One region of the Hathewaya histolytica genome, then DNA from elsewhere that is predicted to be linked to it. Evidence: riboswitches for the same ligand, from Rfam matches in the RefSeq annotation. Region 1 holds a riboswitch; the other holds the start of a gene.
What was found. A riboswitch is a leader RNA that binds a small molecule or an ion and turns the genes downstream of it on or off. The one in region 1 is predicted to bind FMN.
Positions count from the first base shown of each region.

Region 2: it holds a riboswitch for FMN, as region 1 does, so the genes downstream of both, ribD (bifunctional diaminohydroxyphosphoribosylaminopyrimidine deaminase/5-amino-6-(5-phosphoribosylamino)uracil reductase RibD) here and FGL08_RS10730 (ECF transporter S component) in region 1, are expected to answer to the same signal.

Region 1 is NZ_LR590481.1:2,226,191-2,241,455, forward strand. Features, by position in the region: gene FGL08_RS10685 (glycine C-acetyltransferase) at 1-102, opposite strand, end outside; gene FGL08_RS10690 (lysophospholipid acyltransferase family protein) at 355-1,059, opposite strand; gene queG (tRNA epoxyqueuosine(34) reductase QueG) at 1,094-2,092, opposite strand; gene FGL08_RS10700 (NAD(P)/FAD-dependent oxidoreductase) at 2,104-3,357, opposite strand; tRNA gene FGL08_RS10705 (tRNA-Trp) at 3,534-3,609, opposite strand; gene FGL08_RS10710 (CBS domain-containing protein) at 3,748-4,368, opposite strand; gene tsaE (tRNA (adenosine(37)-N6)-threonylcarbamoyltransferase complex ATPase subunit type 1 TsaE) at 4,645-5,103, shown strand; gene tsaB (tRNA (adenosine(37)-N6)-threonylcarbamoyltransferase complex dimerization subunit type 1 TsaB) at 5,103-5,816, shown strand; gene rimI (ribosomal protein S18-alanine N-acetyltransferase) at 5,822-6,274, shown strand; gene FGL08_RS10730 (ECF transporter S component) at 6,377-7,015, opposite strand; FMN riboswitch at 7,110-7,227, opposite strand; gene FGL08_RS10735 (Tex family protein) at 7,288-9,456, opposite strand; one part of gene prfB (peptide chain release factor 2) at 9,503-10,534, opposite strand; one part of gene prfB (peptide chain release factor 2) at 10,536-10,613, opposite strand; gene FGL08_RS10745 (hypothetical protein) at 10,850-11,758, opposite strand; gene secA (preprotein translocase subunit SecA) at 12,161-14,665, opposite strand; gene hpf (ribosome hibernation-promoting factor, HPF/YfiA family) at 14,895-15,265, opposite strand, start outside.
Region 2 is NZ_LR590481.1:2,594,135-2,609,399, forward strand. Features, by position in the region: gene FGL08_RS12520 (MATE family efflux transporter) at 1-106, opposite strand, end outside; gene FGL08_RS12525 (flavin reductase) at 374-883, shown strand; gene FGL08_RS12530 (aldehyde dehydrogenase family protein) at 1,047-2,531, opposite strand; gene FGL08_RS12535 (transglutaminase domain-containing protein) at 2,900-4,651, shown strand; gene ribH (6,7-dimethyl-8-ribityllumazine synthase) at 4,820-5,281, opposite strand; gene FGL08_RS12545 (bifunctional 3,4-dihydroxy-2-butanone-4-phosphate synthase/GTP cyclohydrolase II) at 5,308-6,501, opposite strand; gene FGL08_RS12550 (riboflavin synthase) at 6,520-7,176, opposite strand; gene ribD (bifunctional diaminohydroxyphosphoribosylaminopyrimidine deaminase/5-amino-6-(5-phosphoribosylamino)uracil reductase RibD) at 7,177-8,274, opposite strand; FMN riboswitch at 8,533-8,648, opposite strand; gene FGL08_RS12560 (hypothetical protein) at 8,805-9,161, opposite strand; gene FGL08_RS12565 (protein adenylyltransferase SelO) at 9,351-10,826, opposite strand; gene FGL08_RS12570 (ABC transporter substrate-binding protein) at 11,100-12,155, opposite strand; gene FGL08_RS12575 (nucleotidyltransferase family protein) at 12,647-13,138, opposite strand; gene FGL08_RS12580 (cyclase family protein) at 13,424-13,969, opposite strand; gene FGL08_RS12585 (MarR family transcriptional regulator) at 13,971-14,441, opposite strand; gene FGL08_RS12590 (IS1182 family transposase) at 14,685-15,265, opposite strand, start outside.

The sequences.
Region 1 (15,265 bases):
TCCGTTTGCACTCTGTAAAGGATTTATAACATTATATAATCCTTTTTGTTTTAAGTCCTCTAAATTTTCCTTTAAAAATTTTTCTAAAATTTTGCTAGACATTAAAACACCTCCACAATATAACTTTGCTTTTGTTTAAAGCAAATAATTTATTTGTCTTTATTTATATATTATTAAGTAAAGTAAAACTTTTGCAATAAAAATTGCATTTGCATATTTATCATACTCTATTATTGTTACTTTTTCAATGATTTGTTTTAATTTTGACACACTTTAATTTATTTTAACAAAAATTTAAATTATTATAAATAATAAAAATAAATAGTTGTAATTCAACTATTTATTTCAGAAATATTATTTTGAATAAACTCCTCTGTATTCTTCAGGGATTAGCTCTGCTATGCTATACATAATTTCATTTATAGCTCTCTCTTCATATACTTTTTTATCTTCATCACTTTCTTTTTTAGGCATAAAAAATTGTTTTCCTATGCTAATATTTACGTCAGCATAGTTAAACTTTTCACTACTCATATCTCCCTCTTTATTAATAGGTAATAATTTTTCCGTTCCATATAATCCTATTGGAACTATAGGTGCTTTTGTAAGCTTACTGATAAGAAGTATACCTTTTTTAGCTTGTATCATTTTACCTGTTCTACTTCTAGTTCCTTCTGGGAATATAATAATATTTTCTCCCTCTTTTATAAGATTCATTATATTTTTAAGTCCCTCTTTATCAGCAGTATTAGGTTTAATTGTAGTTGTCTTATGTATACCTATTGCTAAATTAGTAGTTGGATCGTTAGATAACTTTATTCCTGCAACAAAGGTAGGATCAAAGTCTTTAAGTACTTTACCTAAAATAAGTCCATCAGAGTTGCTTAAGTGATTACATATAAATATTGTAGGTGTCTTAATACCTTTTAAATTCTCTAATCCATTTATTTTTATATTTGCATACTTATTAATATTTTTATCTACAACTTTTCTTGCAAGAAAATGAACAATCCCTTCTGGTAATATAGAAATTAGTTTGGCCATTGTAGGAGATATCATACGTTCCCATTCCTTTCAAAATATTTATCTTATTTTACTTTAAGTTTTTTATTTTATTATAATATTCTTCAACATATGGAGAGTTAAATTTATCAATATGAGGAATTTCCTTTTTAATATTCTTTAAAGCTATAAAAGTATTTCTTGTAAGAATATTTTTTCCTCTCCATGAACATGCTATGCTTTTATATTTTTCGTTGAAAGTTCTTTTATCTAGAGTACTAAGCTCTTCTAAGTTTGGCTTCTTCATATATTCTATGGGTTTAAAAGCTTCTAAATTACTTTTTTTTATATTTTGATTGAAAGGACAAACATCTTGACAAGTGTCACAGCCCCAAATCCTTCCCCCTATTTTTTTTATCCATACATCCTCTAACTGTTTTTTCTGATTTATATACGATAAACATACATTAGAATTATTATTTATTCCACTTGCATTGTTTTTCGTATCCCAATTTAATATAGCCTTTGTAGGACAAGCTTTAGTACACTTATTACATTCACCACATTTATTTTTAATTGGTTTATCCTCTTCTATATATAGATCTGTAATTATCTCTCCAAGGAAAATATATGAACCGTACTCTTCTGTAATTAAACAATTATTCTTACCGATAAACCCTACACCAGATTTCATTGCAATATACCTCTCTGGTAGTGGATTATTATCTACAAAACATTTATAATTACCACCTAGTTCTACTATATATTCTCCTATTTTATTAAGATATTCTTTTACTATTATGTGATAATCCATCCCTAATGTGTATTTGGAAAAATAAATTAAATCCTTTTTTACATCTTCATAGAAATATGGAAATGCTATTGATATTATAGTTTTTCCTTCTTTCATAAGAAGTTTAGGATCTATCCTTTTCTCTATATCCTCTTCTTCAAATTCATTAAGTATTCCTTTTTCTTTTTTATATTTTAAGAACTTTTCTAGGTCATCAAATCTTTTACATTCAATAAAACCAATGTTATTTAATCCTAAAGAATTACAAAACTTCTTTATTTTATCCTTAAGTTCCATAAACACCTCTTTTACTTTTCACATATTTCTACTAAAACTTTATCTTCCCTATAATTTTTTAGTAGTTCTTCTTTGCTTAAAGTAATTACTTCCATCTTGCTTGGTATGACTTTCTTCTTATGAATTTCTATAAAATTATCTCCAAAGCTAAACCTAATTTTCACATTCTCATATTCTTTAGATGAACGAAACTTAAATTCAACATTCTCATCTATATTTCCTATGTGAACAATTTTAGGTAGTATATATGAGATTCCTCTCCCCTCGGAAACTTTAAAACTCTTCTTATTATCTAGTTTCTCTAATACATATTTTGTAGCACTTTTTCCTGCCAAAAAACCTTCTCTAGTAACATCATCTACATAGTCATGTAGATGTACTATATTCCCAGCAGAAAAAACACCTTCTATATTACTTTGCATGCTTTCATCTACTTCCGTACCACCTGTTATTCTATTTATCCTTAAACCCATATTTTTAAACAATTCTCCATCAGGCACTAATCCTACTGAAAGCACTACAGTATCACAACAGATAAATTCTTCTGTTCCTTTTATTACTCTTTTATTATCATCAACTCTTGCTATTGTTACTCCATTCACTCTCTCTTTGCCATTTATATCTGTAATGGTATATTTAAGTTTTAGAGGGATATTGAAATTTTTTAGACATGTATAATAATTTTCCTCTAGTCCACCACAGTAAGATAAATTTTCTATTACAGCTTTAACTTTCGCACCTTCTAAAGTTAGTCTCTTTGCCATAATAAGCCCTAAATCTCCCGAACCTAGTATTACTACTTCTTTCCCTGGCATTACTCCTTCTAAGTTTATTAAACGTTGAACCATTCCAGCTGTAAATACTCCAGCAAAAGCACTTCCTGAAACCTTAGCTACTCCTCTAGTCTTTTCCCTACAACCCATAGCTAAGACAAGAGCTTTACATTGTATTTCTATAACTCCTTCTTTTCCATTAACCGCTAATATTTTCTTATTCTTATCAATTTCTAAAACCATAGTTTTAGTTTTATATTCTATACCTAGTTTTTTTACTTCTTCTATAAATATAGAAGCGTATTCTGGCCCTGTAACTTCTTTATTAAAAAGGTATTTCCCAAACCCATTATGTATACATTGGTTCAGTATACCTCCTAGATAGTTTTCTTTCTCTAATATAAGTACCTTATCTGCACCTTGTTTTTTTGCTCCTATAGCAGCTGCAAGACCTGCAGCGCCACCTCCTATAATCACTACATCATAATCCATCTTTGAATCACCTCAGAAGATCATAAAATATTTATAAGCCACTAACTTTCCTAATATATTATAGACTTATAAACAGTCTTAAATCAATTATTTATTTATGATAAAATTAAAAATGACTAAGCAGTATAAAACTGGCTTAGTCATTCAAATGCTGTATCAATTTTTTAAATATTAACTGGCAGGGGCAGCAGGACTTGAACCCGCAACCAACGGTTTTGGAGACCGCTACTCTACCAATTGAGCTATACCCCTAAACACATGATAAATTATATCATGGTTGTTTGGTAAAATCAACATATTTTTTTCAATTTCTACATTTAATATATTATTATTTAATCAAGAAAATATAAAATATTAATAAAAACTAAAAATATGCTTTAGATAAATTTATTATTGTACCTTAAAACCTGCATCTCTAATTTTTCTTAATATATCATCAAAATTATCTGCATTTACTCTAATTACTATTTCCTTAACCTCAGTTAAACTTTTAGGGTCTACAACTACAAAACTTATAATTCTTGCATTATTTTCTGTGATTATTTTAGAAAGCTTTGAGATTTGTCCGGGAATGTCATGAGCTATAACAGATATTCGCTTACCTCTATTAAGGCCAAATAATTCAGTAAACTGTTTAAAAACTGCATTATGAGTTATTATGCCTTCGAATTGATTAGAGGCATTTATAACTGCTACAAATGCTGTATTTTTAGTAGCTAAAAAATGTGATGCTTCTTCAATTTGAGCCATGGGATTAATTCTTGGTACATCTTCTCTTAATACATTTTCAACTAAAAATTCTTCTAGGAGACTTTTTTTATCTAAATTCTTTTCGAAGTAAAATGTATAAATTCTTTCTTTTGAAATAGTACCATAAAATTTGTTCCCCTCTGATACAGGAATAGATAAAAATTTATGCTCTTCTATAAGTTCTAAAGCCTTTTTCACAGTCTCCTTTGGCGAAACTGTAATCAATTTTTCCTTAGGTAGCATTAAATTATTTACAAACATTTATGACCCTCCCTTATTAAACCTTTATAAAGTTATACCTTATTTAATATTAACTAGGTTTTTTATTTTTTAAAACTAAAAACAAATTTAGTTAAATTTCTTTATATTATACAATATTTTTCTGAATTTTTAAAGTATTCTTTAAATTATGCTTTAGGCTTCTATTATATATATTCCTATATGATTAATAATATTATTAGTTTTTTTATTTAATATTCTCATTATCTCCCTTAACTTTTTTATTATATTAGGATAGAATATTATAGAGGTGAGAGTATGAATTTATTAGTTAATTCTGTAGAAGAAACTTATAATCTTGGAGTTAAATTAGGAAAACTTTGTGGTAGTGGAGATATTATCTGTCTTATAGGTGATTTAGGAACCGGTAAAACCCATATGAGCAAAGGAATTGCTAAAGGACTTGAAATTGAAGACCATATTACAAGCCCTACATTTACTATAGTTAATGAATATCTTGGAAGACTTAAACTTAATCATTTTGATGTATATAGAGTTAATGATCCTGATGAAATAGAAGCCATTGGCTTTGACGAATATATATTTTCGGACTCAGTTTCTATTATTGAATGGGCCAATTATATTGAAGATTTGATTCCTAAGGAAGATGCGCTCTATATATACATAAATAAAATTCCAGAAGAGTCTCCTAATACTAGGGAAATAATTTTTAAATATATAAATAAAAAATATGATTATGTAAAGGAGCTACAATAATGAAAATACTAAGCCTAGACTCTTCTAGTGAAAGTGCAAGTTGTGCTTTGCTAGAAGATAATAAACTTTTAGGTGAGATAACTTTTAATTATAAAAAACAACACTCTGTAATTATTATGCCTATAATAGATTCCCTACTTAAAAATACAGAAACATATATTACTGATATTGATGGCTTTGTTATATCCAAAGGCCCTGGTTCCTTTACAGGCTTAAGAATAGGAATGGCTACTATAAAAGGATTAAGTCAAGGACTTAACAAACCTTTAACTAGTGTATCTTCTTTAGATGCTTTAGCCTATAATTTAGCCTTTTCTGATGGAATAATATGTCCTATAATGGATGCCTTAAGAAATACAGTATATACTTCTATATATAAATTTGAAAACAATAAATTAATACGACTATGCGATTATATGGCTATTCATATAGATGAACTTATAGAAAAAGTTAAAGAATACAACTGTAAGGTAACTTTTATTGGTGATGGAACATATAAATTAAAGCAACACTTAATAGATAATCTCTCTGGTGCGAATTTAAATTTTGCTCCAACACATTTAAATCTAGTTAAAGCCTCTTCCCTTGGGGAGCTTGGATTAAATTCTTTAAATGAAGGTACTGCAGAAAATATATTCGCCTTATCTCCTATTTATTTGAAGAAGTCTCAAGCCGAAAGAGAATACGAAGAAAAACATAAAGAAGGTGTATAGACTTTATGAATTCCTGTAAATTTGTATTTAAGAATATGGAACTTTGTGATATAGAAGATACATATTTGGTAAATACCTTAAGTTTAAAAGTTCCTTGGAGTATAGAATCATTTAATGACGAATTAAATAACAATCTTGCACACTATATAGTATGTAAATGTGGAAAAAGTGTTATTGCATTTGCAGGAATGTGGATAATTACTGATGAGGCTCATATAACTAATGTAGCTGTTCACCCTAAATATAGAAAAATGGGAATAGGAAGCTCCTTAATAAAAGAATTAAAAAAAATTTGTATACAACATAGTGTTTTGCATATGACCCTAGAGGTAAGAGAATCTAATCTAAATGCACAAAGACTTTATCTTAGAGAAGGTTTTAAAAACTGTGGTATTAGGAAAAGTTTTTATACTAGCCCCATAGAAAATGCTATTATTATGTGGAGTGATATAATTTAAATCAGTATACAATCTAATTTATATATTCTAATAAAAATCAGTAGCTAATTTTTAAACTTTGTTATTATTAGCTACTGATTTTTGTATTCTTAGTTAGACTACTTATTTATTATCAATATTCAATTTATTCTTATGCTTATTATTTAAAATTACTGGTGCTAAACTTTTATATAACCCCATAGAAACTAAAGATACTATAAAACCCTTTAGTAGATTAAATGGAATTATAGACCAATATATTAGACTTTTAAAACTATTTACATTTCCATTTACCTTACTAGCCATTTTTACAAAGGAATCAACAGATACTCCATAAAGATTAGCATATGCAGGCATAAATATATAGTAATTCATAATTCCTGCCACTAATGCCATAACGATTGTCCCAGTTAATAATCCTAGAATAGCGCCCTTTTTACTCCTATTTTTAATATATATATGGCTTGATATATATATTAAAAATACACCTACAGAAAAGTTTGCAACTTCCCCTATGAAAGCAGTTTTAGTCATTAATATACCATGTAACAAGTTTTTAAGTAACAAAATTAAAACTCCCGCAATTGGTCCTAGTGCAAATCCTCCAAATAAAGCTGGTATGTCACTTAAATCAATTTTTAAAAACTCAGGAAATAAGAATGATAATGAAAGTTCTATTTGCATTAATAATAAAGATATTACAGCAAGCATAGAAACTTTAATTAACACACTTAATTCTAGTTTTTGGTTTGATCTTTCCATTTTTATTCCCCCAATAAAAGATATTTTTTTATCTTTCAGGGTGAGGCATAACAAAAAAGCCCTGAAAAAATTCAGGGCAAATACACATACTTATACCTCTCTTCTTTCATCCAGACTTTAACTGTCGGCCTCGGAATTTCACCGAATCATGCTATAAATAGCTCGCGGGCTTTACCGCCGGTGGGGAATTACGCCCCGCCCTGAAGAGTAACTTATTTTTTTATTTTCTAAATTTATTATACTATTTAATTTTAAACTTATCAACCTTTTACTTACTTCATGCTAAGAGAAATTCTACCTCTTTTTTCATCTACATCTATAACTCTTACCTTAACTATATCTCCTACCTTAACTACATCTAAAGGATGTTTAATAAATTTATCTGCAAGCTGACTTATATGAACCAATCCATCTTGATGCACTCCTATATCTACAAATGCACCAAAATCAGCTACATTTCTAATGGTTCCCATAAGTTCCATCCCAGATTTTAGTTGACTAAGCTCTAAAATTCCTGTCTTAAATATAGGTTTAGGTAATTCTTCTCTTGGGTCTCTACCTGGTTTCTTTAATTCTTTTATTATATCTTTTAACGTCGGTACACCTATTCCTATTTCTTCACCTAAACTATCAATACCATATTTAGTTGCTCTCTCTTCTATATCTATAAGTCCGCCTTTTTCTAGTTCTTCTTTTGAATAATTAAGTATATCTAAAAGTTTTTTAGCACCTTCGTATGATTCTGGATGTACACTAGTATTGTCTAATGGCTCTGGACTTTCCATAACCCTAAGAAAACCAGCACATTGTTCAAATGCTTTATCTCCTAATCTCTTAACTTTTTTAAGTTCTTTTCTATTTTTAAACTTACCATTTTCTTCTCTATAAGCAACTATATTTTTTGCAATAGTACTATTTATCCCTGAAATATAAGATAATAGTGATGGTGTTGCCATATTTAAATCTACACCCACATTATTTACTGAGTCTTCAACTACACCCTTTAGAGATTCTTCTAATTTTTTCTGTCCAACATCATGTTGATATTGCCCTACCCCTAAAGATTTAGGATCTATTTTAACTAACTCAGCTAACGGATCTTGAAGTCGTCTCCCTATTGAAATGGCTCCCCTTATTGATACATTAATATCTGGGTACTCCTTACTAGCAAGTTCTGAAGCCGAATATACAGAAGCCCCAGATTCTGAAACTATTACATAATAAACATCTTTATTATGATTTTGTTTTACTCTTTTTATAACTTCACCTATAATTTCTTCTGATTCTCTACATGCAGTACCATTACCTAAGGAAATAACGTCTACATTGTGTTTTACTATAAGTCCTATTAATATCTCAATAGCCTTTTCCTTATCATTGTTAGGAAGCGTTGCATATACTGTTTCTATACCTAATACCTTCCCTGTATCATCTAATACTGCAATTTTACACCCAGTTCTAAACCCTGGATCATATCCTAAAACCACTTTACCTTTTATAGGTGCTTGCATTAAAAGAGATTTTAGGTTGGCTTTAAATACATTTATTGCACCTTCTTCTGCCTTTTCTGTTAGTTCACTTCTTATTTCTCTTTCTATAGAAGGATATATTAATCTTTTCAGAGAATCCTTTATACTATTTTCTATATACTTATCTGTATTTTCATTTCCTTTTTTTATTTTACTTTCTAAATAATTTATTATTTTTCCTTCTTCTATGGAAATTTTTACAGATAGTATTCCCTCTTTTTCACCTCTATTTATAGCTAAAATTCTATGTGATGGCATTTTTTTAACATTTTCATTATATTCATAGTACATTTCATAGGTCTTAGCTTCATCTTTGTCCTCTTCTTTTGAACTCTTTCTACACTGAATAATTCCTTCTTTTCCAAGCAAATCTCTTATCCATTTCCTATGCTCGGCTTCATCAGAAATTATTTCTGCTATTATATCTTCAGCACCTTTGATTGCATCCTCAATACTAGTTACCTTTTTCTCTTCATTAATATAAGACTGTGCAATACTTCCTATGTCACCTGTACATTCACCAGATAAAATTAATTCTGCTAAAGGTTTTAAACCTTTTTCCTCTGCAATAATTGCTCTAGTTCTTTTCTTAGGTTTATACGGTCTATATAAATCTTCTACTTCAGTTAAAGTAGTTGCTTTCTCTATTCTAATTTTAAGCTCATCTGTTAATTTTCCCTGTTCTTCTATGGATTTCGTAACAGTTTCTTTTCTTTCATCTAAATTTCTTAGATATTTAAGCCTTTCTGCTATTTCCCTTAGCTGTACGTCTGTTAATCCACCAGTTCTTTCTTTTCTATATCTAGAAATGAATGGCACAGTATTCCCTTCATCTAGCATAGATATTACATTTTCTATTTGAAACTTCTTTAAGTTAAATTCTCCACATAAAGTATCTAAAATATTTGACATATAAAATAACACTTAAAAAGTGTTGCCTCCCTTCAATATAAAAAAATTATTTCAGTTCTCTTTCTAAATAAGAATTAATGAATATATCAAGTTCACCATCTATAACAGCATTTACATTAGAAGTTTCCACTCCACTTCTATGATCTTTTACAAGATTATACGGATGAAATATATATGATCTAATTTGGCTCCCCCAACTGATACCTTTTAATTCTCCACTTAAATCTTCAATTTTCTCTTTATGTTCAAGTTCCTTTAAAGTAACAAGCTTTGCTTTTAACATCTTTAAAGCTGTTTCTTTATTAGTAAACTGACTTCTTTCATTTTGACATTGAACGATAATTCCTGTAGGTATATGAGTTATTCTAATTGCAGATTCCGTCTTATTAACATGCTGTCCACCAGCTCCACCTGATCTATAGGTATCTATCTTTAAATCTTGTGGATTAATTTCTATATCGTCCTGTTCATCACGCAATTCTGGTATAACCTCACAGGATGCAAAAGACGTCTGCCTTTTTCCATTTGCATTGTACGGAGAAATCCTAACCAGCCTATGAACACCTTTTTCTGCCTTTAAGTATCCATAAGCAAATTCTCCACTAACCTTTAAAGTAACAGTTTTTATTCCAGCTTCATCTGCCGATATATAATCTAAAACTTCTATTTTAAACCCTTTTTTATCACACCATCTAGAATACATTCTATATAACATTTCAGTCCAATCCTGAGCATCATTTCCGCCTACCCCAGTATGGAGAGTGAGTATAGCATTATTTCTATCATACTTACCTGAAAGTAATGTTTCAATTTTTAAGTTTCTAAGTGTATTTTTTATTTCTTTTAATTCACACTTTATTTCGCTATAGGTGGATTCATCATTTTCTTCAATACTAATCTGAAGCAGCACTTTTAAATCTTCTGCTCTATTTTTAAGCAAATTATAATTATCTATCTTATCTTTTAGGATTTTAGCTTCCTGAGTTATTTCCCCAGCCTTTTGAACATCATCCCAAAAACCATTTTGCTGCATGGTTGTTTCTAATTCAGATAATTTACTATATAAGTTATCTAAGTCAAAGAGAAACCCTCATTTCACTTACTCTATCAACAATTTCATTAATTTCATTACTTATTTCTTCTAATTTAACCAACAAAGTTAGCACCTCTTTCCTACTAATTACATAAACAAAATATATTATAACACAAATTTTACTTACTTACTTTGATTTATATAAAGTTAAATAGAAAAAACTTACAGAAGTTTTAGCTAAAAAATAACTAGATATTTTTTATGTAATTAAATAGGAGGGAAAAAATATTTTCCCTCCTGTGTTAGTATAAAACCAAATTAATAACTATAAAAGTTAAAAATCTGAATTTTATTTACTTATTATTTTTTTGTATATCCAGATGTACTTTTATTGTATAAAGCTTTATCTATTGGGGTATTTACTTCTAATTTACTAACTTCTAATTTATCTTTTATTTTTCCATTATCATCAAATGATAAAAATTGAAGTACTATTCCCGTTTCTTTATCCATAAGTAAAGAGAATTTCCCTTTCATATTACCACCTAGATGTGGATCAATTACTCCCTCTAACTTATATACATTTCTACCTAAAAAAGTTGTCTCTGTATAATTCCAATCTTCATAAATATATAGGTATTTTGAAAATGCCTCCGCACAAATAATATCGCTGCTTACACCTAAATATCCAATGTCTGTTCTATTAGACGTTGGATTTAAATATAGTTCAAAGGGTCTTACAATTGTAGGTTTTTCTTTCTCTTGTTTTTCCTCAAACTCTCTATAACTTTTATCCTCATCCTCAAAAACTTTTCTCTTATCATCATGATAAATTAAAGTTACAGGTTTTTTTCCACTCTCTTTTATCACTGATACTGAGGATTTATTTTCTGTATCAACTGCAAAGGTATATTTTCCATTCAAGTTCAGCATAGTACTTTCCTCATTAAATTCCCCTTTACAGGTTTTAAAATTATCTACAGCATTAATCATTTTAAAATGTATTTTTTCCTTGTCAGGATAATTAAAATTATTTTTTATCTTTTTACCTATTGGATTTACTTTTAGCAGTTCTTCTCTATCAGATAATTTTATTTCCATATTGGTATTGTTTTTTTCTGTCTCTTTCCCTTGTGCCGCTATAACTTCCCTTTTTTTATTAGAAATGCTAATATTAACTCCACTTACTTTAAGTTCATACCCCATAAATGATGCAGCTGATATTGTTAATACTATTGCTAATATATATCCCTTAGATTTTTTATTCATACTTTCCCTCCTAAATTTTTATTGTATTTATATATCTAATGCACTCATAAAGTTTTTTCTTTATCTCATTCGTATATTCAATAATAATTCTCACACATTCAATATAATAATTGACTTTAAAATAATCTTTTTATCTTAACTCTTATCATAAATTCCTCCTATCTAACTTAATTTTGTCAGCCTTAAGCTTACAAAATTAAATTTATCACATTTAATACCATTTTTAAGCATCTTTATAATTTCTTAATAATATCATTCACTTATTGTAATATTTTACACACAAAAAACACCTTACTATAAAATTTTTATACATTTTATAGTAAGGTGTTAACATTAAATTCTTATTTGGTTGCTTTATATCCTTAGAAAATCCTTAGACCAAGCCATATATTATCAAAGTTTCTATTCAAATCTTCCGCAGCAGTTTTTATACTTTTTACCTGAATTACATGGACATAAATCATTTCTTCCAACTCTTTCACCTTTTCTAATTGGTTCCTTTTTTAAATCCTCATCACCATGTTTTGTGTTGGTAACTACTGCTACTCTTTCTCTCTCTATGTTTTGATGAACTTGAACGTGGAATAAATATTTAATAGTTTCAATTTTTATATTCCATATCATTTCATTAAACATATCAGTTCCTTCAAATTGATATGCTTGAACTGGATCCTGTTGTTTATATGCTCTAAGACCTATTCCTTGTCTTAAATGATCCATATTATCTATATGATCCATCCACTTAGAATCAACAACTTTAAGAAGTATAATTCTTTCAATTTCCCTTATTTCTTCTGATTCCTCAAATTCTGATTCCTTTTCTTCATATAATTTTAATGCACTTTCTGTTAACTCTTTTTTAATATCTTCTATTCCCTTTTTAGATAACTCTTTAGTATCTATAGAATTTTTAGGAACAAATATATCTTCTAAATATAAAACAAGTTTTTCAACTTCATTTTCGTAATCGTCTTCTACATTTCTAATATGAGAATCCACTGTTGCGTTTACTATGTCTTCGATCATATTTACTATTTGTTCTCTTAAATCTTTTCCTTCTAAAACTTGTGCTCTTTGATCATATATTATAGTTCTTTGCTGATTCATAACATCATCATATTGTAGTACATTTTTTCTTATGTCAAAGTTATTTCCCTCAACCTTCTTTTGAGCACTTTCTATAGCATTAGAAACTAATTTACTTTCTATAGCTTCGTCTTCAAGACCTAGTTTATCTACTACCCCTTGAAGCCTCTCAGAACCGAATATTCTCATTAAGTCATCATCTAAAGAAACATAAAATCTTGATTCTCCTGAGTCACCTTGACGACCTGAACGACCTCTTAATTGGTTATCTATACGTCTTGACTCGTGCCTTTCAGTTCCTATTACTTTTAGTCCACCTACTTCTAAAGCATCATCTTCTAATTTTATATCTGTACCACGTCCTGCCATGTTAGTTGCAATTGTAACCATTCCTTTTGCACCAGCATGAGATACAATATCTGCTTCTTTCTCGTGGAACTTAGCATTTAAAACCTGATGCTTAACACCTCTTTTTTTAAGCAAATCAGATATTACTTCTGATTTTTCGATGCTAACTGTACCTACAAGTACAGGCTGACCTTTTTTATTAGTTTCTACTATTTCTTCTACGATAGCATTATATTTAGCTTTTTGTGTTTTAAATACTAAATCTGGTTTATCGGCTCTAGCTATTGGTTTATTTGTAGGAATCTCTATTACGTCAAGACCATAAATTTCTCTAAACTCATTCTCTTCAGTTTTAGCAGTACCCGTCATACCAGCTAGTTTTTTATACATTCTGAAATAGTTTTGGAATGTAATAGTTGCTAAAGTTTTAGATTCCTTTTCAACTTTAACTCCTTCTTTAGCCTCTATAGCTTGGTGAAGTCCATCACTATATCTTCTTCCTTCCATAAGTCTTCCAGTAAATTCATCAACTATTATAATTTCGCCATCTTTAACCATATAATCTTTATCTTTTCTCATATGATAATTAGCCTTTAAAGCTTGAATTACATGGTGTTGAATCATCATATTCTCTGCATCTGCATAATTATCTAACTTAAAGAATTTTTCTGCTTTTTCTATACCCGTATCAGTTAATATAACAGAGTTAGCCTTTTCATCAAGTTCATAATCCCCTTCAGAAATACTCTTTACAAAGAAATCTGCGATCTTATAAAATTCAGTAGACTTATCCCCTTCTCCTGATATTATAAGCGGTGTTCTAGCCTCATCAATTAATACAGAGTCAACCTCATCCACAATACAATAGTTTAATTTTCTTTGTACTCTTTCCTCTTTGTATATAACCATGTTATCTCTTAAATAATCAAAGCCGAATTCATTATTTGTACCATAAGTTATATCTGATTCGTAAACCGTTCTTTTCTCTTCTGCACTTAAGTTATGAAGGTTTACTCCTACGGAAAGTCCTAAAAACCTATATATTTGTCCCATCCACTCACTATCTCTCTTAGCAAGATAGTCATTTACTGTGATTACGTGAACTCCATCACCTGTTAAGGCATTCAAATAAGTAGGTAAAGTTGCTACTAAAGTTTTTCCTTCTCCAGTCTTCATCTCTGAAATTCTTCCTTGATGAAGAACTATTCCACCTATTAATTGTACATCAAAATGTTTCATTCCTAGAACACGCCATGAAGCTTCTCTAACTACTGCAAAAGCTTCTGGAAGGATTTCATCTAGGGTTTCTCCTTTGCCTAATCTTTCTTTAAATTCTAAAGTTTTATTTTTAAGTTCTTCATCTGTAAGTTTAGACATAGATTCATCATAAGATTTTATTTTATTTACTATTGGTGTGATCTTTTTTATTTGTCTTTCACTATATGTACCAAATACTTTTTCATAAAGCTTCATACTTTGTCATCCTCACTCTATTTTTATTAACTTAAGTGCCTATAATTAAAAATTATATCATTTAAAATTTCACTATTCAACTTAATATATCTATATTTAATCATTTTATAACATTACTTAAAATTTCTACATAAATGTAATAAGAACTTTATATTATTATATCTATTAAATTATATATAATTAAAGCAGTGATTACTATCACTGCTTTAAACTTATATTCAAATTTTCATTAAAATTCAGGTTCGATTAAACCATAATTACCATCTTTCCTCTTATATATAACATTTACTTCTGATGTATCTCCATCCATATACATAAAGAAGTTATGACCTAAAAGCTCCATCTGTAACATAGCTTCTTCTGAAGACATAGGCTTCATTGCAAACTTCTTTGTCTTAACTATCTTAGGTTCTTCTTTAGGATGCTTTTCTTCCTTTATGAAAGAAAAAGCTAAACTTTCGCCTTGTAACTTTCTTTGCAACTTAGTTTTCTGTTTTCTTATTTGTCTTTCTATTTTATCTAGTACTAAGTCTACTGACTTATACATATCTTCACTTTCTTCTTCTGCTCTTAAAATTCCACCTTTAAAAGGAATCGTTA
Region 2 (15,265 bases), 370 kb from region 1:
CTACAAAAAAACCGTCTACAATTGCATAGAAACCTGCTAATAGCATTGTTAACATTGAAGGGATTACGTATTTCCAAAACTGTTGTTCAATTGATTTTTGTGTCATGTTTAACCTCTCAAAATAAAATTAACATAGTAATTTAATTATATGATTCTTATATATATTTCTTTATTATACCCTATTAAATATTATAATACTATAGATATGACATCTTATACTTATCAACTGGTTCTAAATAGACAACAAGCTCCTTTTCCACATACAACTCTCCCCCTATATAATTATCTATACTATCTTTTTGTTATTATTTATATAATAATATATACATGCGTGCTTTACAAAACAATCTATATTACTAAGGGGGATTATATTATGAAGAAATTTATAGAAATCAAACCTGAAGAATTAAATAAAAGTCCATTTCAACTTATAGGTAAGGATTGGATGCTAATAACAGCAGAAAAAGATAATAAAATAAATACCATGACTGCAGCATGGGGTGGCTTCGGTGTTATGTGGGGAAAAAATGTTACTTATATCGTCATAAGACCTCAACGTTACACTAAAGAATTTGTAGATAATGCTGATAGATTTTCTCTAACATTCTTTGATGATAGCTTTAAAGATAAGCTAAAATACCTTGGAACTGTATCTGGTAGGGATGAAGATAAAATCTCTAAATGTAATTTAACAATTACACATTCAAATGATGCACCTTACTTTGAAGAAGCAAATCTTACAATTATATGTAAGAAACTATATGCACAAAATTTTAAGCCTGAATGCTTTATCACAAGTGAATTAGATGAAAAATGGTATCCTACAAAAGATCATCATACAATGTATATAGCAGAAATAGAAAAAATTCTTATAAAAGAATAGTTGAAAACAATTTATATTTAAGTACAATATTAAAAGAAAAACTCATAACTATAGAAATAAATAGTTATGAGTTTTTGACTTTATATATATATTTAGTGTTCCTATAACAATAATTTAACCTTAATATTCTTGTTCATTATTATAGTGTATACAACATAAATTTCTAGTATAATCCTTCAGTTTGATCTTTTATACTAATGAAAATATTCTTTGTTTGTGTATAAGCATCTAATACACTCTTATAAGTTTCACGACCAATACCAGACTTCTTATATCCTCCGAAAGGTGCTCCAGCAGGTAATTGATTGTAAGTATTAATCCACATACGTCCAGTTTCTATTTTAGAAGCCACACGAAGTGCAGTGTTAATATTAGTTGACCATACAGCTCCACCAAGACCATATTCTGAATCATTAGCTAATTTAATAACTTCTTCTTCATCTTTAAATTTAATTATAGTTACTACAGGTCCAAAAATCTCTTCCTGGGCAACACGCATGTTATTATTAGCATCTGCTAAAATTGTTGGTGCTAAGAAGGCACCTTTATTTAAAGAATCTACCTCTAATCTCTTACCACCAGATACCAATCTAGCTCCTTCTGCTTTACCAATTTCAACAAATTCAAGTATCTTTTGAAGTTGTCTCTCGTTGATTTGTGCTCCCATTTGAACACCCTCTTCCCAAGGAAGTCCAACTTTAACCTTTTCAAATGATTCTTTTAACGCTGTAACAAATTTATCATAAATACCCTCTTGTACGAAAAGTCTTGATCCGGCACAACATACTTGTCCTTGGTTAAATAAAATTCCAATTTGTGCACCCTCTATAGCTCTATCCCATGGAGCATCATTGAAAACTATGTTTGCAGATTTACCACCAAGTTCTAAAGTTGCTGGAATTAATTTATCTGCTGCTGCTTTTGCAACTTCATATCCAATTTCTGTAGAACCAGTAAATGCTAGCTTACTAAAACCTTCATGTTTTAACATATAATCTCCAGATTTTGAGCCTTTACCTGTTATAATGTTTACAACTCCAGCAGGTAGGACTTGATTTATTAACTTTCCAAGTTCTAACAAGCTAAGAGAAGTAGAAGATGAAGGATGAATAACAACTGTATTTCCTGCTGCAAGAGCTGGAGCTAATTTCCACGCCGCCATCAATAGTGGGAAATTCCAAGGTATAACTTGCCCCACAACTCCTATTGGCTCTTTTAATGTAATTGACAATGTATTTTCATCAAGCATCTTAGAAGTTCCTTCTTCTGAACGGATAACTCCAGCAAAATAGCGGAAATGATCTGAACTTAAAGGTACGTCCACGTTTGATGTTTCTCTAAATGGTTTTCCATTGTCTAATGTTTCAACCATAGCTAAATGTTCTTTATTTTCGTCTATTAAATCAGCAATTTTAAGTAACAAATTGCTACGTTCTTGCACACTTACATTTTTCCAAGTTTTAAAGGCTTCTGAAGCTGCACTAACAGCTGCATCCACATCAGAATGGGAAGCGTCAATAAATTCTGCTAATTCTTCACCATTACTAGGGTTATAGCTGATCATTCTTTTACCTTCTGTTCCATCTACCCATTCACCATTAATAAGAAGTTTATAATTTTTATCAATAACATTTAATGATCTATCCATTTTATAATACCCCCTTAAACTTATTCTATGATTTTATTATACTACTTTTTTTAATTAATTAAAAGAGAATTATTATCATTATCATCCTTTTACCACATATTTATTTTTAATTCACTTATATTTTATTCTAAAAATTAAGTTTTTTTCAAATTAATTAGCCTTGTTCATTAATTATACATAATTTATTCATGTTTTGCTAACAACTACATAATATAATTTAAAATACCTTATTTATTCCATCTACTATTATATTAAAAATGTTCAAGTATAATCTTTAAAATAAAGGAGGTTAGATAGAAGTCATTCAAACTATTTTATGTACTATTTACCAACAAATTTATTTATTCTCAAATATAGGGGGACTTAAAGTGAGAAAAACTAAAGTATCAATATTAATATTAAACTTAATTGTTGCTTTAACTTTTACATCATGTACAGTTAAAGATAAACCTGAAAATGTTTCTAAAAAGGCAACTACCACTCAAGAACAATCCCAATATAGCGATGATATGTTTAATGATAACGCTAGCAAAAAATCAAATAATCCTGAAGAAAAAAGTAAAACTGATAATTCTACTGATTCTACTAAGCAAAACGAAACTGCCAAAGCTCCTTCCACATCAGATAATAAAGATAACTCTAAAAATATTGATAACTCTGATAAAAATATTCAATCTAAATCTGACAAGAACATAAAATCTACAAAAAGACAAAATAGTAAAACTACTTTAATCGCTCAAGTTGGTTCTAAATCAAAAGCAAAGGCTCAAACTAAGCCTACTAGTAAATCTCACAAAGAAAATTCAGGTGTTGTAATTAAAGATAATAAAACTAGTATGGCTAAGCTAGATATTAAAACTAAAACTAATAAAACAAAAAAAGACAATTCAAGTACTGTGACTAAAACTGATAAAGTAAAAGATAAAAAACCAGATACCCAAAATAAACCCGATAAAAAACATGAAACAAAGCCAACTACAGAAGTTAAACCTGATAAAAAGAACGAAAACAAGCCGACTACTGAAATTAAACCCGATAAAAAGAACGAAGACAAACCAACTACTGAAACTAAACCTGATAAAAAGAACGAAGACAAACCAACTACTGAAACTAAACCTGATAAAAAGAATGAAGACAAACCAACTACTGAAACTAAACCTGATAAAAAGAATGAAGACAAACCGACTACTGAAACTAAACCCGATAAAAAGAACGAAGACAAACCAACTACTGAAACTAAACCTGATAAAAAGAATGAAGACAAGCCGACTACTGAAACTAAACCTGATAAAAAGAATGAAGACAAGCCAACTACTGAAACTAAACCTAGTGAAACAAATCAAAATAATTCTCCTGTTAACTCCGAAAAAGATTTAGTAACTAGGATAGAATCTAATTTGACTTCTTATCCAGATAGATTAACTATTACCCTAGGAAAAGATTACTCTCCTAATGATTGGGATAAACTTAATGATATCGTTAAATCAATAATCTTTAACAGTAATAATTTCAACTATGGATTTAATAGTTGGGGTTGGGAAAGAATAGGCAATAAACTTACATTAAAACCTAACTATTCACTACCTAAAGCTAAACTTCAATCTCAAAATGAAGAAGTAACTATAAAGGTAGATACTATAATTAATACAATAATAAAAAAAGGTATGAGTGAATTACAAAAAGAGAAAGCTATTCATGATTATATTGTTAATAATACAGTATATAACTATGCTAATTTTAAAAATAATATATATGACCCTAATGATCACTCTGCTTATGGACCATTAATATTAGGAACTGCTGTTTGTGAAGGCTATGCAAAGGCTATGAATTTATTACTTAACAAAGTAGGAATAGAATCATTTATGGTTACTGGTTTAGGTAACGGTGGCCCACATGCTTGGAACATAGTTAAAATTGATGGAAAATACTATAATGTAGATAGCACATTTGATGATCCTGTAGGTGCAGGAAACGTATTAAGATATACTTATTTTAATAAATCAGATTCAGCTATTTCTTTCGATCATTCAAGAGATGATATGGGTGCAAAATTACCTAAGTGTACAGATACTAAATATGATAAATATACAGATTCTGATTGGTCAAAAATAAAATAATTATATAACAACAAAAGTCTACTTAATATTTTTATAAATTTAAGTAGACTTTTATTATTTACTTAATATACAATTTTCCTGTATCTTTTAGCTTTTAATTCTAATAAATATAAATCCCTAATTTAAATTATAATAATTAATTTTTTAATAGTTAACTATTGTCTTTTACTATAATTGCTTCAATAAATTTACCATCTCTATAGCCGTTACTGCTGCATCATACCCCTTATTTCCAGCCTTAGTTCCAGCCCTTTCTATAGCTTGCTCAATTGTATCTGTGGTTAAAACTCCGAATACTACTGGTTTTTCAGATGCTAATGAAATAGCTGCAATCCCCTTAGATGCCTCAGCACAAACATAATCAAAATGTGGAGTTGAACCTTTAATAACTGCACCTAAACATATAACTGCATCATACCTATCCTCCTTTACCATTTTCTTAGCCACTAATGGAATTTCAAAAGCTCCTGGTACCCATGCAATCTCTATGTTATTGCTACTAACACCATGCCTTTTTAATCCATCTAATGCTCCACCTAGTAACTTTGAAGAAATAAACTCATTAAATCTCCCAACTACAATACCAACTTTAATATCTTCCGCTATTAAATTTCCTTCAAATATTTTCATTTTTTACTCCCCCATATTGTATTAATTTAATAAGATAACATATGATTTAATTTTTCTTTTTTAGTCTTTAAATAAAACTCATTGTTCTCATTATGATTTATTTGAATAGATACCCTCTCAACCACTTCTATACCATAGCCATTTAAATCATTAATTTTTCTAGGGTTATTCGTCATAAGTCTAACCTTTTTAGCTCCTAAGTCCTTAAGCATTTGCGCAGCTATGTAATAGTCCCTCATATCTGCAGGAAATCCTAATTTAAGATTTGCCTCTACAGTATCAAGACCTTGATCTTGTAATTCATAAGCCTTTAATTTATTGATAAGACCTATTCCTCTTCCTTCTTGCCTCATATATAATAAAATCCCACAACCTTCTTTAGATATTTTCTTCATTGCTGCATCATATTGTGCCCCGCAGTCACATCTTTTAGATCCTAACACGTCTCCCGTTAAACACTCTGAATGTACTCTAGTTAGTATAGAATCTCCAGATTTTATATCCCCTTTCACTAATGCCACATGATGTTCTCCATTCAACTTATTAATAAACCCATATAACTTAAAGTCACCGTATTTAGTTGGCATTTTAGTCTCAACCACTCTTTCAATAAGCTTTTCTCTCTTTTTTCTATAGTTTACTAAATCAGCTATAGTAACAATTTTCAGATTATGAGCCTTGGCAAATTTCATTAATTGTTTAGTCCTTGCCATAGTTCCATCCTCATTCATGATTTCACATATAACACCTGAAGGTTTTAATCCTGCAAGCTTAGCTAAATCCACTGCTGCTTCCGTATGCCCAACTCTCTTTAATACCCCACCTTCTCTAGCTATTAATGGGAAAACATGACCTGGCCTTCTAAAATTTTGGCCATTACTATCTTCTAGCAACTTCTGTATTGTTAATGCTCTTTCAAAAGCTGAAATGCCTGTAGTTGTATCAATATGGTCAACAGAAACTGTAAAAGCTGTTTCATGATTATCTGTATTATCTTCTACCATTGGATTAATATTTAACTTCTTAAGTATCCCTTCTTCCATAGGCATACATATAAGACCTCTACCATACCTCGCCATGAAGTTTATAGCTTCACCAGTAACCTTCTCTGCTGACATTAACAAGTCACCCTCATTTTCCCTATCTGGATCATCAATAACAATAACCATTTTTCCTTTCTTAATATCATTTATTGCTTCCTCAATTGTATTAAACTCCATATCTATTCCCCCTATTTATTACATAAATCCATTATCCCTAAGAAAATCTTCACTTATAGGACTCTTATTTACATTACTTATATCCAAATCAAATTTTAATAATTTCTCCACATACTTTCCTATTACATCACATTCAAGATTAACTGTATCTCCTATATTCTTGGTAATTAGTGTTGTTTTTTCAGCAGTATGTGGAATTATAGAAACTTTAAAACATTCCTTATCAACATATGCTACTGTTAAGCTTATTCCATCTATAGCAATACTCCCCTTTTCAACTACATACTTTAATATATTAATTGATGTTTTAATGGTAATCCAAATAGCATTATCTTCTCTCATAAATGAACTAATCTTCCCAATTCCGTCGATATGTCCACTAACCACATGTCCCCCAAATCTACTTTGAAGAATCATTGCCCTCTCTAAGTTAACCTTACTTCCAATATTAAGTTCACCTAAAGAACTTCTTCTTAAAGTTTCTGGCATTACATCTACTGTAAATGTATCTTCACTTAAGTTTGTTACTGTAAGACATATACCATTGGTGCAAATACTATCCCCTAAACGTGTTTTTTCTAAGACAGTCTTAGCTTTTATTAATAAACTTGAAGACCTCTCACTATTCTTTATTCCTTTAACTACTCCTATTTCTTCAACTATCCCTGTAAACACCTATACTCTCCCTCCTTCAATATAGCCTTCAAGTAATATATCTTCTCCGGTAAAACTTGAAGTGAGGTTTTTAACTTTATAGGCATCCTTTAATAAGGTTATACCTCTACCCCCTATAGAGGTTTTAGCTTTTTCTCCTCCGATTATCTTAGGTGCAATATAAATTTGTATCTTATCTACTATACATTCATCTAAAGCTGAAAAGTTTAATGTAGATCCTCCTTCTAAAAGGATACTATCAATCCTTAACTCACCTAATTTAATCATTAAATCCTGTAAATCTACCCTTTCATACTTTGATTTAACGATTAGTACTTTCACACCTAAGTTTGTTAAAGTAGATAATTTACATTTATCAGCTTTTTCTGTAGTTGCAATAATTGTTTTAGCTTTATTGATACCTTGTAATACTTTTGATTCCATTGGTATTCTAAGATGACTATCCACAATTATTCTTATAGGGTTTATGGTATCTTTCACCCTGCATGTTAACTGAGGATTATCTTTTATAATTGTATCTATACCTACCATAATCCCGGAAACTTCACCTCTTAACTTATGGACATCTATTCTTGACTCCTCTCCAGTAATCCACTTTGATTCTCCTGAAATAGTAGCTATTTTACTATCTAAAGACGTAGCAGTTTTTAATATAACAAAGGGTTTTTTATGAGTTATATACTTAATAAATACTTCATTAAGTTTTATGCTCTCTTTCTCCAAAACCCCAACAACGACTTCTATTCCAGCTTCTTTAAGTTTTGTAATTCCCTTTCCCGAAACCATTGGATTAGGATCGACCATACCTATTACAACCCTACTAATTTTCTTCTCTATAATTTTATCTACGCATGGTCCTGTTTTACCATAATGAAAACATGGCTCTAAATTAACATACATAGTAGCTCCTGTTACATCATCAATAGCATTATTTATTGCATCTACTTCTGCATGAGCCTTTCCGTATTCCTTATGATAACCACTGGCAATTATTCTATTGTCTTTTACAATTATTGCACCTACCATAGGGTTAGGGTTTACTTTACCTCTTCCCTTATTAGCTAGATCTAAAGCTATTTTCATATAATACTCATCCATACACACACCCCCAAAATAATTACTCAATAACTCTTCAGATTATATGAAAAAAGCCCTGAGTTATATAAACTCAGAGCATAAAGATATCCTATAGGAAGTTACTTTCTTTAAGTAAACCATAGCTAATGTAGATTTTTAATAAGTATAAATTATATATAATAATTAGTAATATAAATTAAAAAGCTCTGAAATATAAACTATTTCAGAGCACAATAAACTAAATATAATATAATTATATTTAAAATTACTACATTTTATATTTATCTTCTTTCATCCAGACTATACTGTCGGCTTCGGAATCTAACCGAATCATACCTATATGGCTCGCGGGCTTTACCGCCGGTAGGGAATTTCACCCTGCCCTGAAGATTTATTGAATTTTATGACTTTATATTATTACTTATTTAACCAGTTGTCAATATATTAAATCCAGAATAATGAAAATTATATTAAAATTACAACTTATATGCAGTATTATTCCCTATATACTAATTAAATAAAAACTTCTATAATTTATTAAGTACTCCTTTCTAAAAAGGGAAGTAAGGATAAAAAGGATATGGTGGAGCAAAGTAAGGGTAAGGTAATAAGGATAATGCAGCTAAAGTAGCAAATGGAAATCTTCTATGCCTAAATCGTCTAAATCTTCTTCTACCACGACGAGGATTTCCATATTGACGTTGGCGATCATATTTATTTTCATCCTCTCGCTCCATCACATCCTCACCAACTAATACAATAATGTGATCCGTGTCTACTTTTACAATAATCCCATCAACTGTACTTCCATCCTTCATAGTTAAAATAGTGTGATAATGCATGCAACTTTTACATTTATCATGTAACGATTGCATATCTCTGTAATCATCATTTCCTTCTAAAGTCATTTTTAAAACCATCTCCTTTCCAGTATCATGATATTCATTTTTAAGGAGATGTGTACCATTTTAATTGATAAATCTTTATATAAAATTCTACAAATAGTTTATCTATTTTATTCGCTTCATAAGCTTATACTTTTATTCTTAATTCTATATCTTAACTTTATAAGACTTATTAAATTTTAAAAATTGAAGTTAAGTTCCACAATAAGTTCTGTACGGACAAGTTGATGGTTTAGGTAGTGTAGAGTAATATTCCTGTTCCTCAGAGTAAGAATATGGTTTTGAAAGAACATCTAAAAGCCTATCCATTACACCATAATCTCCTTGTTTTACTGCAGCATCTAATGCTTCTTCTACCCTATGATTACGTGGGATTACTGCTGGATTACTACTTTTCATAAGCCTCTTTACATCATCTTTTGATTCTTCTTGTCTTGTTAGTCTATCCTGCCATAATTCATACCACTGATTAAACTCCTTCGTACCAAATAGCGCCATATACTCTATATTGTCAAGAGTTAACGCACGGAAGGTATTGGTATAATCTGCTCCATACTTCTGCATGGTACTTAGAAGTCCTTCAATTAGGTATTCATCTGTAAGCTCTTCATTAAATATTCCAAGTTTTGCTCTCATTCCAGAAAGCCAATTATACTTATACAACTTAGTAAAACCTGAAATCTCATTCTGTGCTAGCTTGATAGCTTCATCCTTATTATCATGCAACAAGGGTAATAGTGTTTCAGCAAACCTTGCAAGATTCCATGCGGCAATATTAGGTTGATTACCATAAGCATACCTACCATGAATATCAATAGAACTAAATACAGTTGCAGTGTCATACACATCCATAAATGCACAAGGACCATAGTCAATTGTTTCTCCACTAATTGCCATATTATCAGTATTCATTACTCCATGAATAAAACCGACTAATTGCCATTTTGCAATAAGCTCAGCTTGTTTCTTGATTACCTCCTGAAGCAAGAAAAGATGGGGATTCTCTTTATGCTCTGTTCCTTCAAAATGTTTTTGTAAAGTATAATCAGCCAATGCCTTAAGCTCTTCAACTGTACCCCATTGTGAAGCGTATTGAAATGTACCAACACGTATATGGCTTGAGGCTACACGAGTCAGTATTGCACCAGGTAGCTCAGTTTCCCGGATTATTTGCTCACCTGTTGTAACCACAGCTAAACTACGAGTAGTAGGAATACCTAATGCATTCATTGCCTCACTTATAATGTATTCTCTTAACATTGGACCTAGGGCTGCTTTCCCATCGCCTCCTCTTGAATATGCAGTTCTACCTGAACCTTTAAGCTGAATATCAAATACTTCACCTTTTGGAGTCATATGCTCCCCCATGAGCATTGCTCTTCCATCACCTAACATGGTAAAATGACCGAATTGATGTCCTGCATATGCTTGAGCAAGAGGTTTGGCCTCTTCTGGTATCTTATTTCCTGCAAGTATATCTACTCCATCATTGCTTTGTAATGCCTTATCACTTAGCCCTAAGGATTTTATTAAAGAATAATTTATTGCAACCAATTTGGGTGAGGGTACATGGCTTGGGCTCTGTCTAGTAAAAAACATTTTTGGAAGGCGAGCATAACTATTTTCAAAGTTAAATCCTGTTTCTGTTGTTAACTTTTCTTCTTTCATTGTATCTCCTTTTCTTCTTTTATTTTTTATATAGCTTTTTTAATTAAGAAAAATTCATATTTTTAGATATAAACTTCTATAATAACTTATCTCTTTTTAGTGTATACTTCTAAGAACTTATTATTCTCACCATATTTCCCCTTAGGCACTAACTCTTATAGTCTAATCTCTAAATTCTAACTATCCTTTAAGATCTAATTATATAAAATGCTTTTAAGTGTATTTATATAAAAATAATGAAAGGCTAATAAAAGAGCCTTTCATTATTTTTCTTTAATTACTTGATTTTATGTTTACCCATGCATGATCATATAGTTTTTTAACTTCCTTAGGGAAATCAACATATATTTCACATCTATCCATTATTTCTTTAGGCATATATGCATTAGGATTATTTCTAACTTCCTCTGGTTGTTTTAACCTTGCTTCTTTATTTGGAGTTGTATATCCTATTTCATCAGCTATTCTTAATGCACTTTCCTTATCACTTACAAAGTTTATGAACTTTTCAGCACCTTCAACATTTTTAGCATTACTAGGTATACATAAGCTATCAATCCAGAAATTTGCACCTTCCTTAGGTACTACATAAACTAAATTAGGATTTTCGTCTTGAAGATTTAAGCCTTCTCCAGACCAGATCATATTTATATCAGATTCTCCTGCTGGAATCATTGTAGTTCCATTATCAACTCCATATATTGGATTTAATGATTTTCTTTGTTTTAATAATAGCTCTTTAGCTTCTTCAATTTCTTTTGGATTAGTTGAATTTAAAGAATATCCAAGTTTCTTTAAAGCTGCTCCCATAGTATCTCTATAGGTATCAAACATAAAGACCTTACCTTTATATTTTTCATTCCACAGTATATCCCAACTATCTACTTTTTCTTTTACCACATTTTTATTATAAATAAGCCCCACTGTTCCAAACATATAAGGAACTGAATATTTATTACCTGGGTCTATTTCTAGGTTTAAGTAATCTTTATCCATTTGAGATATATTAGGTATATTATCTTTGTTTATCTTTTGAACAAGATCTTTTTTAATCATTCTTGGCATTAGGGCATCAGAAACTAAAATAACATCATATTTTACTCCACCCTTACTAATTTTTTGATACATTGTCTCCATATCATCAAAAGTTTCAATATTAACTTTTATACCATACTTCTTCTCAAACTCTTTTATAGTTTCTTTATCTATATTTTCTCCATAGTTAAAAAAACTTATTTCTTTAGGAGACTCTTTGCTACATCCTACAAAGAATGTACCCATCATTACTATACAAATTGATAAACTCAATAATTTAAATAATTTTTTCATGCTACAACTCCTTCCATGTATTATACAGTTATTGTAATACCTCAAGCTATCATTGATTAATCAAACTGTGACAATTATCTGTACTTATAATAAATACCATAACAGTTTCTTTAAATGAATCTATTATAACTAAGCTTTTTCTTAATAGTCCAGTAGATCCTTCCCCCACAATGAAGCTACATATGATAATATACAATACTTCTATTAAAAATGTCTATAATATTTAATTCTTAGGCAAACATTACCTACTCCTAAAAAGAAAGTTTTATCTGAAAAAAAAGACATAAAAAAATAGTTGATTTTATAAATTCTATAAAACTAACAAAAAAAATCAATCAACCTTTTAAAGGCTAGGTATACCTAATTAAAGTCAATGGAAAAAATGATTATAATATATCTTTTTTAAAAGATAAAATTAACATTAATGGTACTTGGTATGAAATAGATAGTAATATTATTAATGTGTTATATAATCTTTATAAAGAATTGGACTATGAAGAAGAAAATTTTTTTAATAAATAATATTTATAATCAATCATTTTTACTTTTTCAATTCTCCCCATTAGTTCATAATAATTACGCCATTCCGTTACTGATTGAAGCGGGATTTTTACGCCATTAATCTCTGTATAGTCGATAATGTCATCTTTATTAAGTTGAAAATAAAAATCTCTACCCTTATTTACTATGACAAAGCCTGCTATCACATCAATATCGACATCTTCAACTTTAAATTCAAGAAATTTTTTAGTTTTGTATTGAATATTGGGATTTTTAGGCTGAAGTTCTCCTAAAGAGAGCAATATATTCTTTAATGCTTGCACATCGCTTTCTGCAACCATAATATCTATATCATGAAATTCACTTGATATTCCTTTTATATATAATAAAAGAGATGCCCCTATTCCCCATGTGATATTATTATCATTTAGCTCTTTTGCAATTTTAGAAAGAACTTCAAACTTCTTTTCTACCTCTATCATGCTTGACCTCCACGATTCCCTATTTACCTAGCTATATTTTTTAATAATTACTGGTTTACCTTTATTTACAATAACTTTCATCTAACATATCTGTTATATTTACCTATAAATATTTGGACAGTATTGAACTTTGTTTTGTTTAGCAAACTCATCTATCCCTAGTAGTACCTATATATATTTATTTCATCATAAATTTCAATAATCCCTTTCAAATTATTAAGTGAATCATAATATCTTTTTTCGTATTTATTTTCATTATAATATATTGACTTATATATAGTAATATTATAAAGTTTCGATTTCAACTTTTATGGCTGTAGCACCTTCTAATTGAAACCATTTTAAGTGTGCCTTAAACTCTGATTCAACCTTATCTAGGTTACATATATTTTCTATAACGTAAGCGCCTTTATTTTCAACATATTTATCTATTACTACATGATGTTCTCCATGCTGTATTCCACTTAAATCAATTCCTACTAATCTCACGTTAAAATCTAATAATTTATCTACAAGTTCATTAGTTAGATATGGCCTTGATTCAGAATTAAAATACTCCTCACTTCCGTATCCGTAGTTTTCTAAATATCCAGTTCTAAATATTACAAAAGAATTTTCTTTAACTCTTATATTATCTAATATACCAGTATCTATAATATCTAAATTTCTAGCATCTATTACACTAACATCTATTTCTGATGGTAGCTGTATTTTTGATAAATTATAACAATCTATATGGGTTCCTATATGTTGCCTTTGATGTGCTGGTTGTGATTCTCCCCATTGCAATATTTTCTGAGGAATATTGAATTCCTTTAGATGCAAATTCATCTTATATATCTCCTTCCACCTCTATGATTTTATCTAAATAGTTATTAAACTTTTTTAAAAAACTAGCTACAACTTCTTGCTCTTCTTCATCTATATTTTTAAAAAACTTATTATTTCTTTCTTCCCACTGCCTATGTTTTATTTCATGATGTTTATATAACCTTTCACCTAACTCTGTTAACTTAAAATATATTTCCTTATCATTCTCAGGTTTTTTGTATTTATCAATAAGTTTATTATTTAAAAGCTTTTTACAAAGTTTACTTATGGCACCCCTAGTCATATTCATGCTTTGAGCTATTTTAGTAACATTAGGATCCTCCATTTTGCCTATGAAATCTATACAATGTATTTCTGAAACTCCATACTTCTCATATTCACCCTTAAATGATATCTTTCCTAAAATTTCTTCTTTTTCATATATCTCTTTAAAACTCTTCATAATAATATTAATATTATCCACTTCAAACACCTTCCTATTATCTTCAACAAAGCAACACTATTTTTGTTTCCTTGGATACAATATTAATATATTATTGTTTCCTTGTCAACAATATTAATGTAAAAAAATAAAAGACCACTAAAATCGAGACCACTGAAAAACTTATAGTTTTTCGGGGGTTTACTTTTTACATAATTTAAAAGACTCAAGTTTATACCATTTTGTGGTATGAGCTTGAGTCTTTTTGTATTATTAAACCCTAATCGGGTATATTTACTGATTGCTTAGAGTCAATATTCTCTTCAAGTTTACAGCAAAAATGGTCAATGCACCTTGCATTTGCATGCCAACAAGACCTGCGGCTGACGCAACATCATACCCATGTCTATGTTTCATTTCACTATTTTTAGCTTCAATTTTATATCTCTCTTTTGATTTTTCTTTAAAAAAATCAGTTTCTTGAAATTCAATATGTTTTTGATGCGTATTCGTTTTGATTGAAACTGAGTATGATTTAGTTTTAGCACCTTCTTTATAGCACCCTTGTTTTAAAGGGCAACACTGACACTTTTTAACATCAAAAAAATAAGAAATTACTGTACCTAGTCCATCTTTGGCATGTTTTTTAGGTCTAGTACTAGTTTTCTTAGTACTCATATGGCCAGCTTCACACGCATACATATCTGCATCTTTATTATATTCAAACTTCGTTTTAGTTTGTCTTTTGTTACCATGAGATACTGATTTACTAAGCTTTGCAATTAGATTTTTTTCACTTTCATTTACATATTCTATATTTTCTTTTTCTGAATAAGCTGCATCTCCAATAATATTTTCTATGTTTAAGCCAGAGG